Regions from separate parts of the Sporosarcina sp. QA0331 genome, predicted to be linked through region 2. Evidence: riboswitches for the same ligand, from Rfam matches in the RefSeq annotation. Region 2 holds a riboswitch; the other holds the start of a gene.
The links. Region 2 has a riboswitch for S-adenosylmethionine ahead of AC0L13_RS13410 (methionine ABC transporter ATP-binding protein). Riboswitches for the same ligand answer to the same signal wherever they lie in the genome.

Region 1 (7,622 bases), 1.1 Mb from region 2:
CAATACCTTTTGACGGTTCGATTTCGGTGAAGGAGTATTTCATGCAGCAAGAGGACTTTTCTTTATGGCAGCCGCCATCAATGAAAAAGGGCAACCCACCAAGTTGAGACTCATCAACTTGAAGGATCGCCCTTTACTAATATAATCAATTCGTAACCGGTTGTTTCACCAACGGCGCCATGTCGATTTCAAATCCAAGGTCCTCGAGCATTTGCCGGTCCCGGTCACTTTCCTGACCGGCCGTCGTCAAATAGTCTCCAACAAATATTGAATTTGCAGGATAGAGGCCGAATGGCTGAAGTGAGCGCAAATTCACTTCACGTCCACCCGAAATCCTGATTTCCTTAGTCGGATTCATAAAGCGGAACAAGCAAAGCACTTTTAAGCAATAGCGCGGCGTCAGCTCATTCGTTCCTTCGAGGGGCGTCCCATCCACCGCATGTAAGAAGTTCACAGGAATCGAATCGGCATCCATCGCATGCAAGCTGCGCGCCATCGCGATAACGTCTTCCTTCGTCTCCCGCATGCCGATAATCACGCCTGAACAAGGCGAGATCCCTGCTTCCTTCGCCAGTTCCACCGTATTCACACGGTCGTCATACGTGTGAGACGTCGTTATGCTTTTATGATGCGCGGCAGATGTATTGATGTTGTGGTTATACCTATCGACGCCAGCTTCTTTCAAACGTTTTGCCTGTTCAGGTTTCAAGATGCCCAAACAAGCGCATACAGTCATATTGCTATGCTTCGCCTTAATTTCCTTGACGGAATCAATGACGATTTCAAGCTCCCGGTTGACCGGTCCCCTCCCGCTTGCAACGATACAATACGTACCCGCATTCAAGGACACCGCCCGTTCTGCACCCGCCACAATTTCTTCCTGCTTCATCATTGCGTATTTTTCAATTGGTGCTTTTGATACGATCGACTGTGCACAATATCCACAGTTTTCCGGGCATAAGCCGGATTTGGTGTTAATGATCATGTTGAGTTTCACTTTATTCCCGAAATAACGCTTTCGAATTTTATAGGACGCATGCAGCAATGGAAGCAGCTCATCGTCCGGGCTATCCAGAATTGTACGTGCTTCTACGTTTGATAAGACATCACCTGCAAGAACACGGTCTGCCAACTCCTCATAGTTCGTCAACGCGTACGCCTCACTTTCAACACCTTATACATCCGGTGGCCGAAAATCCCAGCTAAAATCGCCAGAAGTATGTCTTTCGGCAACGGCGGTACCATCCAGATCCAAGCCACCTTATAGGTGAAGGCGTCAGGCGCCGCAGCCCAAAGTTTATAAGCGGCATACATCCAATTCGTTCCGAACAGATAATTCACACTCATACCAACCAAAGCGGCAATGACATAGCTCTGCAAACTTCCGTTCCTCTCAACAATTTTCCCCGCAATATACGCAACGAATATGAACGAGACGACGAAGCCAAAGGTCGGTACTAGAATGAAGCCGAACCCGCCTTGGAATTTTGAAAAAATAGGCGCCCCCGCCAAGCCGACGATCATATAGACCGTCATCGCAGTTGCCCCAAGCCGGCTACCGAGCAGAAGTCCCGCCAACACGGCGAAAAATGTTTGTAAAGTGATCGGCACCCCACCAATTACTAGAAATGGGACGAACGTAGTAATATTTGCCCCGATCATCATCAATGCCGCAAACATCCCACAGTAGACGAGACTGAGCGCACTCATCCCGCTTTTCGTTTTCACTGAAGCTGTTGTCATAATCCACCTCGTAATTTGAGTTATCTACTATAGAATATAAGTTAACTCAAAATGTGTCAACTTCATTTTCAATTAAGTTAACCTAAATCAAATAAATAAAAAAACCGACAGCATGAGTCGCTATCGATTTCTGTATTAACGCTTCTTGTCTTCACTTTTCGGAAATAAAAAATGGGCAATCAAGCCGCTTAAGATAGCTGCACCTACCGTAATCCACACTCTTGACATCCCCGGCACTTCTTGATGATCCTTATGGAGCATCCACCATGAAATTCCAGCGACAAGGAGTGCAATCGGAATGGAAAATTTGAAGATCCTCAACGAATTCACCTTCTACTTTTTGTTCATACGCCTATTCTATCACAATTCACCTATTGACGTAGCAGACATTTAACGATATGATGTTTTAAATTATTCAAACAACTGCATATCAAATTCTTATCAAGAGAAGCTGAGGGACTGGCCCGTCGAAGCTTCAGCAACCAGCCGTTTTCGGTCAGGTGCTAATTCCAGCGGGTTCATTTCGGCCTGACAGATGAGAAGGAGCGAGATTTCACTTGTAAAGCCTTCTTTTTTAGCGAAGGCTTTTTTATTTTTCATTGCTGTCGAAATTTTTTGTATAAGAATATGCAGAGTTGAAGAGAGGATGATTCTGATGAGATTGCTTGATCGGTTGAAAGATTATGTACTAGTGGCAGATGGCGCAATGGGGACGCTGCTTTATTCATATGGCATTGACTTTAGTTATGAGGAATTGAACGTTGAAAAGCCGGAAATCATTGAGAAGATCCATCGAGAGTATATCGACGCGGGGGCGGATGTGATTCAGACGAATACATATGGCGCCAATTCCCTTAAGCTCGCCCGCTACGGTTTAGAGCACCGAGTGAAGGAATTCAACGAGGCAGCGATTCAGATTGCAAAGCGTGCAGCAACTCCTGGCAATCAATATGTGCTCGGGACAATCGGAGGACTGCGCGGCATCCGGAAAAGCGACGCTTCTATCGCCGAAGTGTTGACGATGATGCGCGAACAGGCAGATGTTTTGCTTTCCGGCGATCCCGACGGACTGTTGTTGGAAACATATTATGATTTTGAAGAGCTATCGGCCGTCGTCACTGAATTGCGAAAGCTGACGGATATTCCACTCATTGCACAAGTGGCAATGGATGAGCCCGGCATCTTGCAAAATGGGATGAATCTGAATGATGCCCTTCACCAATTGGAATCAATAGGTGCAGATATTGTCGGCGTTAATTGCCGGCTAGGCCCGTACCATACGATTCAAGCTTTTGAAAAAGTGACAATTCCAGAGCGGGCATTCTTATCAGCAGCCCCGAATGCAAGCTTGCTCGACGTCGAGGAAGGCCGGATCGTCTACGCGTCTGAAGCAGACTATTTCGGTCGTGCAGCAACGTTTCTTCGTGAAGAGGGTGTACGTCTCATCGGCGGATGCTGCGGAACTACGCCGAAACATATTGCAGCTGCGAAAAAGCAATTGGCGGGATTGCCGCCGATAACGGAAAAGACCGTCACGCCACAAAAGCCAATCGTCATCCGGGAAGCGGAGCCTGCAAAACACGAACCGCTTCACATAAAAGCGAAGACAGAGCGAACGGTCATCGTAGAGCTCGACACCCCTCGCCATTTGGAAACCGAGCAGTACTTCGAAGGAGCGAATAAATTATATGCAGCCGGTGTAGATGCCGTCACAATGGCGGACAATTCCCTTGCCTCCCCTCGCATTAGCAACATGGCGATGGGCTCAATTTTGAAGCATGAGCATCACGTACGGCCGCTTGTCCACTTGACGTGTCGCGACCATAACTTGATCGGTTTGCAATCTCATTTGATGGGGCTTGATGCACTAGGAATCCATGACATCCTTGCTGTTACTGGCGACCCGACGAAGGTTGGCGACTTCCCAGGCGCTACAAGCGTCTATGATGTATCAAGCATGGAGCTGTTGCAGCTTATTAAACAATTGAACGAAGGAATTTCCTTCACAGGCAAGCCGCTTCGCAAAAAAGCGAAATTCTCGGTCGCCGCTGCATTTAATCCGAATGTCCGTGTTCTAGACCGTGCCGTTCAGCGGCTTGAAAAGAAAATTGAATGTGGGGCCGATTATTTCATTACCCAGCCCGTCTATACAAAAGAGAAAATCGTCGACATTTACGAAGCGACGAAGCATTTGGATACACCGATTTTCATCGGCATCATGCCGCTTACGAATATAAGGAATGCGGAATTCCTGCACCATGAAGTGCCTGGCATTAAGCTATCCGAAGAGGTGCTCGAAAGGATGGCCGCTTGCGGGGATGACCGTGAAAAAGCGACTCAGGAAGGCATCAATATCGCGAAGGAACTGATCGACACTGCCGCCGAGCTATTCAACGGCATCTACATTATTACGCCATTCCTCCGCTATGACATGTCATTGGAACTGATCAATCATATAAAGCAGCTTGATGCGGAGAAGGAGAGGAATATCGTCCATGCCTAAACATCCAATCGAACAACAACTGAAAAACAGAATTCTCATCATAGACGGTGCGATGGGCACGATGCTGCAAGCGGAAGACCTTTCCGCGGACGATTTCGGCGGCGAAGAATACGAAGGCTGCAATGAATACTTGAACATCCTCCGCCCTGATATTCTTGATAAAATCCACCGCGCCTATTTAGAGGCGGGTGCAGATATCATCTGTACAAATACATTTGGGGGCACTCCCCTCGTACTGGACGAATTCAGCCTCGGTCACCGCGCTTCTGAAATCAACAAAAAGGCTGTGGAAATCGCGAAACAGTGCGCAGCCGATTACTCGACACCTGAGCGGCCGCGTTTCGTCGCCGGTGCTATCGGTCCGACTACGAAGACTCTGTCCGTCACCGGAGGGATTACATTCGATAAGCTTTCCGAGGACTTCTACGTTCAGGCGAAGGCGTTGATTGAAGGCGGCGCTGATCTTCTATTGATGGAAACGAGCCAAGATATGCTCAATGTAAAAGCCGGAACGATCGGAATCAAGCGGGCATTCGACGAAACAGGCATTGAGTTGCCCGTTATGATCTCCGGGACGATCGAGCCGATGGGAACGACATTGGCCGGTCAAAGCATCGAAGCGTTTTATATTTCCATCGAGCATATTAAGCCGCTTTCAGTAGGGTTGAACTGTGCGACAGGTCCGGAATTCATGACAGATCATCTGCGCTCGCTTTCAGATCTTGCAACGAGCTTTGTCACTTGTTATCCGAACGCCGGGCTGCCGGATGAAGAAGGCCATTACCATGAATCGCCTGAATCGTTATCGCAAAAGCTAAGAGGATTTGCGGATAAAGGATGGCTAAACATGGTTGGCGGATGTTGTGGAACGACGCCTGACCATATTCGTGCAATCCGCGAGGCGGTGGACGGACTCGCTCCACGACAAAAGCCGGAGAACGGGCATGATCATGCCGTTTCGGGTATCGAACCTTTATTGTACGACCCATCGATGCGCCCCTTGTTAATCGGTGAGCGGACGAACGTCATCGGGTCGAGGAAATTCAAACGGTTGATCGTTGAAGAGAAGTTCGAAGAAGCTTCCGAGATTGCACGTGCTCAAGTGCGCGGCGGTGCCCATGTCCTCGACATTTGTCTTGCAAACCCGGACCGAGATGAACTTGAGGATATGAAGAATTTCATGCAGGAAGTCGTTAAAAAGGTGAAGGTGCCTCTCGTTATCGATTCGACTGATGAAAAAGTGATTGAAGAGGCGTTGAAATTCTCCCAAGGGAAAGCAATCATCAACTCCATCAACTTGGAGGATGGCGAAGAACGGTTCGACGCGGTGCTTCCTCTCGTGAAAAAATTTGGCGCTGCCGTCGTCGTCGGGACAATCGACGAAGTCGGGATGGCGGTGACGCGGGAACGGAAACTAGAAATCGCCGAACGCTCCTATGACTTGCTTGTGAACAAATGGGGACTCGCTCCTGAAGATATCATTTTCGATCCGCTCGTGTTCCCTGTCGGAACAGGTGATGCGCAATACATCGGGTCGGCAGTTGAAACAATCGAAGGCATCCGGCTGATCAAAGAGAAAATGCCGCGGTCGTTGACGACGCTAGGTGTAAGCAACGTCTCTTTCGGACTTCCCCCTGTCGGCCGGGAAGTGCTGAACGCGGTGTATTTGTATCATTGCACCCAGGCGGGACTCGATTACGCGATTGTCAATACAGAGAAGTTGGAACGTTACGCATCGATTCCCGAGAACGAAATAAACCTTGCGAACGATCTTCTATTCCATACGACAGATCAGACGCTAGCAGATTTCACTGATTTCTACCGGGATAAGAAAAAGGAGAAAACCGAAGACGATATTCCAAAGACGGTACCTGAGCGGCTTGCGTATTATGTCGTTGAAGGAACGAAGGAAGGGTTGATCCCCGATTTAGAGGCTGCGCTTAAGATGTATGATACGCCGCTCGATGTCATTAACGGACCTTTGATGGAAGGGATGTCCGAAGTCGGCCGCCTATTCAACGATAACCAGCTGATCGTTGCGGAAGTTTTGCAAAGCGCAGAAGTGATGAAGGCTTCCGTTTCATTCCTCGAACAGTTCATGGAGAAGAAAGAGGATGATTCCGGCAAAGGGAAAATCATTTTGGCGACCGTAAAAGGCGACGTCCACGACATCGGGAAAAACCTCGTCGATATCATTTTGAGCAATAACGGGTATCGCGTCATCGATATCGGCATTAAAGTGACGCCGGCGACGCTCATCGATGTCATCCGGAAAGAAAAGCCGGATATTATCGGGTTGTCCGGATTACTTGTGAAATCGGCGCAGCAAATGGTGATAACCGCTCAGGATTTTAAGGCAGCAGGTATTGATACGCCTGTCATGGTTGGAGGAGCTGCGTTGACCCGTAGATTTACGGAAACGAAGATTGCCGCGGAATATGATGGACCAGTCATTTATGCAAAGGATGCGATGCAAGGGCTTGAACTGGCGAACCGATTGCAAGGCGGCGATAAAGAGGCTTTGTTGAATGAACTTGTTGAGAAGCAGGAAAAGCGGCTTGAGTCGGAGGCGATCCGAGCGACACGGGATACTGCGGTTGCAGTATTGCCAAGGCCTGTGAAGACAGTACGGGAGGATGCACCTGTATTCGTACCATCGGATCTTCGTAGACGTGTTCTAAGAGATTATTCCGTTTCGCATTTATATCCGTACGTTAATATGCGAACGTTGATCGGGCATCATTTAGGCTTGCGCGGCAATGTCGATAAGATGCTTGCAAATGGAGAAGAGCGAGCGGTGCAGCTTCATGAAATGGTCACTGGATTCTTAGAATCGGGACAGTTATCCGCTTCCGGCATGTACCAGTTCTTCCCTGCGCAGGCGGATGGAGACAACGTCATCATTTATGATCCGGAAGACGGGAAGACGGAAATCGAACGTTTCACGTTCCCTCGTCAAAGCAAGGAGCCGTTCCTCTGCCTTGCCGACTATTTGAAGACGGTGGACAGCGGGGAAATGGACTATGTCGCATTTATGCAAGTGACAGCGGGTCACGGCGTGCGGGACTATGCGAATAAGCTGAAAGCCGAAGGGAAATTCCTTGAGAGCCACGCGTTCCAAGCAACTGCGCTTGAACTCGCGGAAGGTTTCGCTGAGCGGGTTCATCAGGAAATCCGCGACCAATGGGGCTTCCCGGACGCCATCGACTTCACGATGCGCGACCGGTTCGCGGCCAAGTATCAAGGCCAGCGCTTCTCGTTCGGCTATCCGGCTTGTCCAAACCTCGAGGACCAGTCGAAACTGTTCGGTTTGCTGAAACCGGAAGACATCGGCGTCCATTTGACCGAGGAATTCATGATGGAGCCAGAGGCATCG
Region 2 (7,622 bases):
CATAGTAACCCATTTTCATTTATCTGGTGCTTATTGAGAATCAATGAATATATTTTACTGTCTTGGTTTGCTAGTAAACGGATTTCCGCTCCAGGTGGACGCTTTCTGCGGGCGGTCCGTGAGCCTCCTCGACGCAAGCGTCTGCGGGGTCTCACCTGGACACGCTTTTCCCACAGGAGTCGCCACCTTACGCTTCAATCCTAAATAAATCCTATTACATCAACTACAAATAAAAGAAAAAGTAGAAGTCGGGAAAAATCAGTTCCCTCTTCTACTTTTAAAAATAAATTATTACTTCGCTTCTACGCCTTTTACTTTTGGTGTTAGGCGGTCTACGATCATTGCAAGGGCTCCGTCGCCTGTTACGTTAGTGGCTGTACCGAAGCTGTCCTGTGCCATGTAAAGTGCGATCATGAGTGCAACCATTGATTCATCGAATCCTAGCATTGTGCTAAGAAGTCCTACTGCCGCCATCACAGCTCCGCCTGGAACTCCAGGAGCAGCGATCATCGTTACGCCGAGCATAAGGATGAAAGGCAGATAGCTAGAGAAGTTGAACGGCATATCGTTCATGAGCAATACTCCGATTGAACAAGATACTAGAGTGATTGTACTTCCGGACAAATGGATCGTTGCAAACAAGGGAATCGTAAAGTCCGTCACTTTTTCCGAAGCACCCGTCTTTTTCGCCTGTCTCAATGTAACTGGAATGGTCGCTGCAGATGATTGTGTTCCGATTGCAGTCATATATGCAGGTGCCATAGTTTTCATAAGGTAGAACGGATTCTTCTTTGAAAGAGTCCCCGCAACAGTGTACTGAAGTACAAGCATGAGCAAATGCAATGCTATGACCATGACGAAGACGAGTGAAAAGACCGATAAGACCTTCGCAACTTGTCCGCTATGTGTCATGTTAAGGAAAATACCGAAAATATGGAATGGCAATAACGGGATGATAATAAATGAAATGACTTTTTCAATAAGAACATGCATCTCTTCAAAGAAAGAAAGCATTGTTTTGCTATTAATGGATGCCATACCGATTCCAAAAATGAATGCGAGAAGCAATGCTGACATGACCCCCATAATAGGTGTCATTTCAAGTTCAAAAAATGCTTCAGCTGGTGATTTTCCTGAATCGGCAACGGATTCAGCACCAATGCCACCTATGAAGCTCGGTAAAATTGACATGGCAGCGAAGTATGCCAAAATCCCTGCTACAATTGTAGAGGCATATGCAAGTACTGTAGCGAGCCCTAAAAGTTTTCCGGATCCAGCGCCCAGTTTCGCAATTCCTGGTGCAATAAATGCAATAATGATAAATGGTACGACAAAGTTCAAGAAGCCGCCGAAAATCATATTGAACGTTGCAAATAAGCTTGTGAACCAACCTGCGAATCCTTCATGTATTTTCGGGAGCAACAGTCCTAGCCCCACCGCAAGCCCTATAGCGATAACGATTCGCCATATAAGGCCGACCTTCCACTTCATAAGATGTCCTCCTCAGATGTACAAATGTTTATAAAAACAACAACACCACTTTATCATAGTAAAGGAAAAATAGGAACAGTTATTTTGAGTTATTGTACTTTTGACGGAGAAAAAAAGCCGTCTGCATCCAATAGATGGAAGCGGACGGCTTATTAAATTATTTTACTGGTACGACTGAGCCGCCCCACTCTTTCAACATGAACTCTTGGATTTCCTCGGTTTGCAACACTTCTACAAGTGCTTTGATTGCTGCGCTGTTTTCATCACCTGAACGGACTGTGATGACGTTGACGTATGGTGAATCAGTCTCTTCAAGAGCAATTGAATCTTCCAATGGATTTATACCAGCATCAATTGCATAGTTGGAATTGATGAGAACAGCATCACCTTCATTATTGTTATATAGTGTCGGCATTAGAGCTGCTTCATAATCCGGTTCAAACTTAAGATTCTTCGGGTTGTCCACGATGTCATCAAGTTCAGCTTTAACTTTATCAACACCCTCAGCAAGTGTGATCAATCCTTCTTTTTCAAGCATTTCAAGCACACGGCCGTGATCTGAAACCGAGTTGCTCATAAGGACAGTCGCACCGTCCGGCAATTCATCTAGTGATTTATATTTTTTCGAATAAACACCCATCGGTTCGATATGGATTCCACCCGCATTGACAAAGTCGTAGCCAAAATCAGCAATTTGACTTTCCAAGTAAGGGATAGTTTGGAAATAGTTCGCATCCAACAGACCTGATTCCAAGTCTTTGTTCGGCAAAATATAATCCTGGTATGTTTCGATTTCTAAGTCATAGCCTTTTTCTTTCAACAATGGCTTCACTTCTTCCAAAATGACAGCATGCGGCGTGTTGGATGCGCCGACGACGATTTTAGTCTTCTCTTCCTTACCACCAGCATTATTGCTGTTAGCGCCATCTTCTTTATCTTTCGTTCCGCATGCTGCTAGTGCGAGCACAAGAACCGTTAATAATAATGTGGATAAAATCTTTTTCATCATTTTTCTCTCCATTCGTAGTTGTTTTTTATAATTAACAGGTGCTTCCTGTAAATTATCGTTTGTCCAATTTCCTCACTGCAAAATCGCCGATAATTTGAATCGCAAATACAACAATTAGGATAATAATAGTTGCCACAATCATCACGTCAGAGCGGCTTCGCTGGAATCCTTCGTAATACGCGAGATTCCCGAGCCCGCCGGCACCTATGACTCCAGCCATTGCTGTATAGCCGACAAGCGCAATCGCCGTTACCGTAATTCCCGAAATAAGGGCAGGCATTGATTCAGGCAACAACACTTTAAAGATAATTGTACTTGTTTTCGCACCCATCGATCTTGCTGCCTCGACAACACCTCTATCGATTTCACGCAATCCGATCATGACCATTCGCGCATAAAACGGTGCAGCCCCGATGACAAGAGCAGGGATTGCTGCTTCTGGACCGCGGATTGATCCGACCAACAATGTCGTAAACGGGATAAGTAATATAATCAAAATGATAAATGGAATAGAGCGGAAAATATTCACAAATGCTCCCGTCAAGCCATACACCAATTTATTTTTCCATAGTTGGCCTGGACTTGATAAGAAAAGAAGAACGCCCAATGCAAGTCCGAATACGAATGTGTATAAAGTAGAAAGCCCCGTCATATATAACGTTTCTACAGTTGCTTCCCACATTTTTCCCCAATCTACATTTGGAAATAAACTTTCAATCATTGCCGATCACCTCTGTCTGTACACCTAGCTCATGGAGATAGGCAATCGCCTTATCAACATCATTTTCATTGCCAAGAAGCTGTAATATAAGCGAGCCATAAGCGCCGCCTTTTGTATGGGATATGTTCCCTTGGACGATATTTACGTCAATGTCGAATTTTCGAATCAAACTTGCCAACACAGGATGCTCAGTCTTCTCTCCGACAAATGCGAGTTTTATGAGCGTGCCTCCTGGTATATGCGCAAGAACCTGTTCAGTTCCCGCAGGTTCCGTCACTTGGGAAACGAAGCGCTTTGTAATCGGTGCTTGCGGTGATTGAAATACTTCAAGAACCAGACCGATTTCAACTACTTTTCCAGCTTCCATGACCGCCACGCGATGACAGATTTTCCGGATGACATGCATTTCATGTGTGATGAGCACAATTGTCAGCCCGAGCCGTTCATTAATACTTGTTAGAAGATCAAGAATAGCATCTGTCGTTTCCGGGTCTAACGCGGAAGTCGCTTCATCACAAAGCAGCACTTCTGGATCGTTCGCCAACGCCCTTGCGATACCGACACGTTGCTTTTGACCGCCTGACAGTTCCGATGGATAAGCATTTTCTCTGCCGCTCAGACCGACAAGCTCGATCAGTTCCGCCACTTTTCGTTCCCGTTCCGCTTTTTTCACTCCAGCGATTTCAAGCGGAAAAGCTATATTCTGCTTAACAGTCCGGGACCAGAGCAAGTTGAAGTGTTGAAAAATCATGCTGATTTTTTGTCTTGCTTCCCGAAGCTCTTTACCTGTGAATGCCGAAATTTCACGGTTTCCAATTTTGATTGTCCCAGTTGTTGGTGTCTCAAGACCATTCAATAAGCGGATCAATGTACTTTTCCCAGCACCACTATAACCGATGATGCCGAAGATCTCTCCCTCATCAATCGTTAAGGAGACATCATCTACCGCCAAGATTTCATCGTTCGTTGCACCAAAACTTTTCTTAACGTCTTTCAATTGAATCATCATTATCACCTCTACTACTATCTTGTCCAAAATAAAAACCTTTCTGCAGACAAGCAGAAAGGCTACTACGTTTTATAAAAATAAACGTCCATCCGATCTCTCATCTCTCAAAGCAAATGCTTTGTGTGACTTGGCACCATTTCACTTTCGTGACGGTTGCCGGGCTTCATAGGGCACTTCCCTCCACCTCTCTTTATAAGAGCGACATATTCAGTTAAAGTTAATAGCTATACTTATATCATGTCTCTCGGCAGTATGTCAACCTATCTTTTCGAGAAGATGCGGAATAGAATGGAACGCATAGATCTTATGTACCACTTCTCCATCCTTCTGAATTAGTAAACAAGGGACGCTTTCAATTTCATAATCAACAGCGAGCTCTTCTACATAATTCAAGTCCGCCTTTCCAATGGGCAAGTCAGGCTTCATAGCAGCAATGACTTCCATCATTTTTGAAGCAATTGCACATGTTCCGCACATTGGTGTATATAAATAAAAAATCGATTTTGGAAAATCGTCTTTGCTCTTTTCCCATTGTTCACGTGTCCAGTTTTCGATATTGGCCACTATTTATCACCTTCAAAGTAAAAATTCGGGATGCACTTCAAAATTTGCAGCTAGGAGGACGGCTGCAAGCACACGGTATGGAGTTGTTTCAACTTCGCGGTACGTTCGTTCCGTATAAAGGTGTATCGCTTCAGGAAAATACCTTTTGAATAAAGTGCGGATCTTATCCCCCGACTCATCGGCATCTAGAAAAACGAACAGTTCAAACTCCTCATAAGGCGTGAGCATCTCCTCGACCCGATACGGACTGACTGTCCCGTTCGTGCAAATGATTTCAACCGGTTCCGCAAGCACTTTCTGCAATCTTTTCCGGTCCGATCCGCCTTCAACGATCAAGACTTTTTGACTGTCCATTTTTCCAGCCCTCCTTTAATAAAAGCGTAGGGCGCCTGACTAGAAGCGACAGGCATAAGGTAAAGATGCGGAGTGACGCTTTTTGCCACAAAGCAGCTTTGACGTATGACCTGGGCTTCTGGCGACCGAAGTCTAGACGTGGGGATATTGAAAAAAGCGCCGGAGTCATAGATCCAGGCGCTACTTTGACGATTACTCGCCGACAGTCATTTTTTCGTAGTCTTCAGCTGACATAAGTGCGTCAAGCTCAGATTCATCCGAAGCTTCTACAACAACCATCCAAGCACCTTCATATGGAGATTCGTTCACCAATTCAGGGCTGTCTTCCAATTCTTCGTTCACTTCGACGACTTTACCGCTAATCGGAGCGTAAAGTTCAGATACTGTTTTCACCGATTCAACACTTCCGAACGGCTCGTCTGCTTTCAACTCATCCCCAACTTGTGGCAATTCAACGAATACGATATCGCCAAGTTCGGATTGTGCAAAATGAGTAATACCGATACGATACTTTCCGCTTTCATCCTTTACCCACTCGTGTTCTTCTGAATAACGCAAGTCTTTAGGTGTGCTCATCCCATAACCCTCCATAAGTAAACATTTATTGATTCACATTCAATTTTGACATATTCCGAAGCTAAAGACAAGAAAGTATATTATGCTCCCCATACTTCTTGAAACTCGTCTTCCTTAAAGCCGACAGTCACTTTTGAGCCGTCCGTTACAATCGGACTTTTTATGAGCATGCCTTCAGTGGCCAATACTTATAGTATTATTCTTATAATACCATATATAACTTTTTCTTATATTGATAATTTCCTATGAAGCCGGCTATATCATTACTTGTAGGTGAAGCAAAAGTGGTTGTCTAGAAAGTCGTTATACTAAAACAGGCGAATGGAAAATATTGAATTTCCCTTCGCCCCTTTTAGTTTAGTATTAATTAAAAACTACAGAAAATGTCGTCACGGAGTTTGATCAGGATTATACATTTTATCGTCTATCACTTTTTGGATCGAACGCGTCTCTTAGTCCGTCCCCAATGAAGTTGATACTGAGAACCGTTAGGAGAATTGCGAGACCTGGCGGAATCCACGCTTCAGGATGATACCGTAGAATACGTAAACCTTGCGCCTCTGAAATCATATTTCCCCATGTCGGTGTCGGTTGGGGAATTCCCATGCCGATGAAGCTAAGTCCGGATTCGACGATAATCATTGCAGCCATTAATAATGTCGCGTTTACAATGATTGGCCCAATTGCATTCGGTAAAAAGTGTCTGAAGATGATTCTGAAGTCGCTTGCACCGATTGCTCTTGCGCCAAGGACAAATTCCTGTTCACGTAAGGAAAGGAAAGTACCACGAATAATCCTCGATAATGTCGGCCAGCTAGTAACTGCAATGATAACAACGAACAGCCCGATCGTAACTTTTTTCAAAAGGGCAATGATTGTCAGTGCTAAGACGAGAAACGGTAAAGCTAGAAACAAATCCGTGATCCGCATAATAATACTGTCGATTTTGCCGCCGTAGTAGCCACTAAGTGTCCCGAAAATCATGCCTAGCAAGACGGTGAAAACCATTGTGCTAATACCGATGGTCAATGAAACTCTTGCACCGTATAGCAATCTCGAGAAATTATCGCGACCCGAGCTATCCGTTCCTAGAATGTGTTCTTTGCTTGGTTTTTGCTCAACCTTTAAAAGATTGTGCGCTTTCGGATCATGGTCCGTCAAGAGAGGTGCGAAAACCGCTGACCCAATGATAATGATGAGAACAATCATACCTGCGATAGCGAGCTTGTTTTTCAGGAAACGCCGAAGAGATAACTGAAAGGGACTTCGATGTTTCCTCGTTGTTTCAATCTGTAGTTCATCATGTTGATTTTCTTTTTCATTAACAGTATGCATATATCCTCACCACCTCAGTCATAGCGAATCCTCGGATCTACGACGCTATAAAATATATCTGCCAACAAATTCCCTACAAGAATTGCAACTCCCAATAAAAGAGTAATCGCCATAACGACTGGATAATCTCGGTTAATGACGGAACCGATGAAAAGTGTGCCGATACCAGGGAAGTTGAAAACCTGTTCGGTAATAATTGCTCCGCCAAGTAAAGGGCCAAGTTCCATGCCGAGTAATGTGATAACCGGAATTAGCGCGTTGCGAAGTGTATGTTTGTAAAGAACGTTATTGTTCGACATCCCTTTCGCTTTGGCTGTTCTAATAAAATCACTGCCAAGAACGTCCATTACCTCAGATCGCATGTAACGCATATAACTAGCTGTACTTGCCAACCCAAGCGTCAACCCTGGTAAAATCATGTGATGAATTCTATCTTTGAACTCTGCAAAGCCTGTTAGCTTATTGGAAGAAAGTGTCCCTTGTGCAGGAAACCACCCTAGTTTGATGGAGAATAAGTAGATGACAACCAGACCAAAGAAAAAGTTTGGAACGGCTAGTCCGAA

Region 1: it holds a riboswitch for S-adenosylmethionine, as region 2 does, so the genes downstream of both, AC0L13_RS18900 (bifunctional homocysteine S-methyltransferase/methylenetetrahydrofolate reductase) here and AC0L13_RS13410 (methionine ABC transporter ATP-binding protein) in region 2, are expected to answer to the same signal.

What each region holds. Positions count from the first base shown of each region.
Region 1 is NZ_CM147850.1:3,705,721-3,713,342, forward strand. It holds gene AC0L13_RS18880 (hypothetical protein) at 1-107, shown strand, start outside; gene bioB (biotin synthase BioB) at 146-1,150, opposite strand; gene AC0L13_RS18890 (biotin transporter BioY) at 1,147-1,743, opposite strand; gene AC0L13_RS18895 (histidine kinase) at 1,879-2,064, opposite strand; SAM riboswitch class I at 2,179-2,285, shown strand; gene AC0L13_RS18900 (bifunctional homocysteine S-methyltransferase/methylenetetrahydrofolate reductase) at 2,399-4,246, shown strand; gene metH (methionine synthase) at 4,239-7,622, shown strand, end outside.
Region 2 is NZ_CM147850.1:2,647,571-2,655,192, forward strand. It holds gene AC0L13_RS13395 (dicarboxylate/amino acid:cation symporter) at 292-1,491, opposite strand; gene AC0L13_RS13400 (MetQ/NlpA family ABC transporter substrate-binding protein) at 1,649-2,497, opposite strand; gene AC0L13_RS13405 (methionine ABC transporter permease) at 2,553-3,221, opposite strand; gene AC0L13_RS13410 (methionine ABC transporter ATP-binding protein) at 3,214-4,227, opposite strand; SAM riboswitch class I at 4,325-4,429, opposite strand; gene AC0L13_RS13415 (thioredoxin family protein) at 4,486-4,794, opposite strand; gene AC0L13_RS13420 (toprim domain-containing protein) at 4,807-5,148, opposite strand; gene gcvH (glycine cleavage system protein GcvH) at 5,341-5,724, opposite strand; partial or broken gene AC0L13_RS13430 (ArsC/Spx/MgsR family protein) at 5,805-5,912, opposite strand; gene opp4C (oligopeptide ABC transporter permease) at 6,142-7,059, opposite strand; gene AC0L13_RS13440 (ABC transporter permease) at 7,074-7,622, opposite strand, start outside.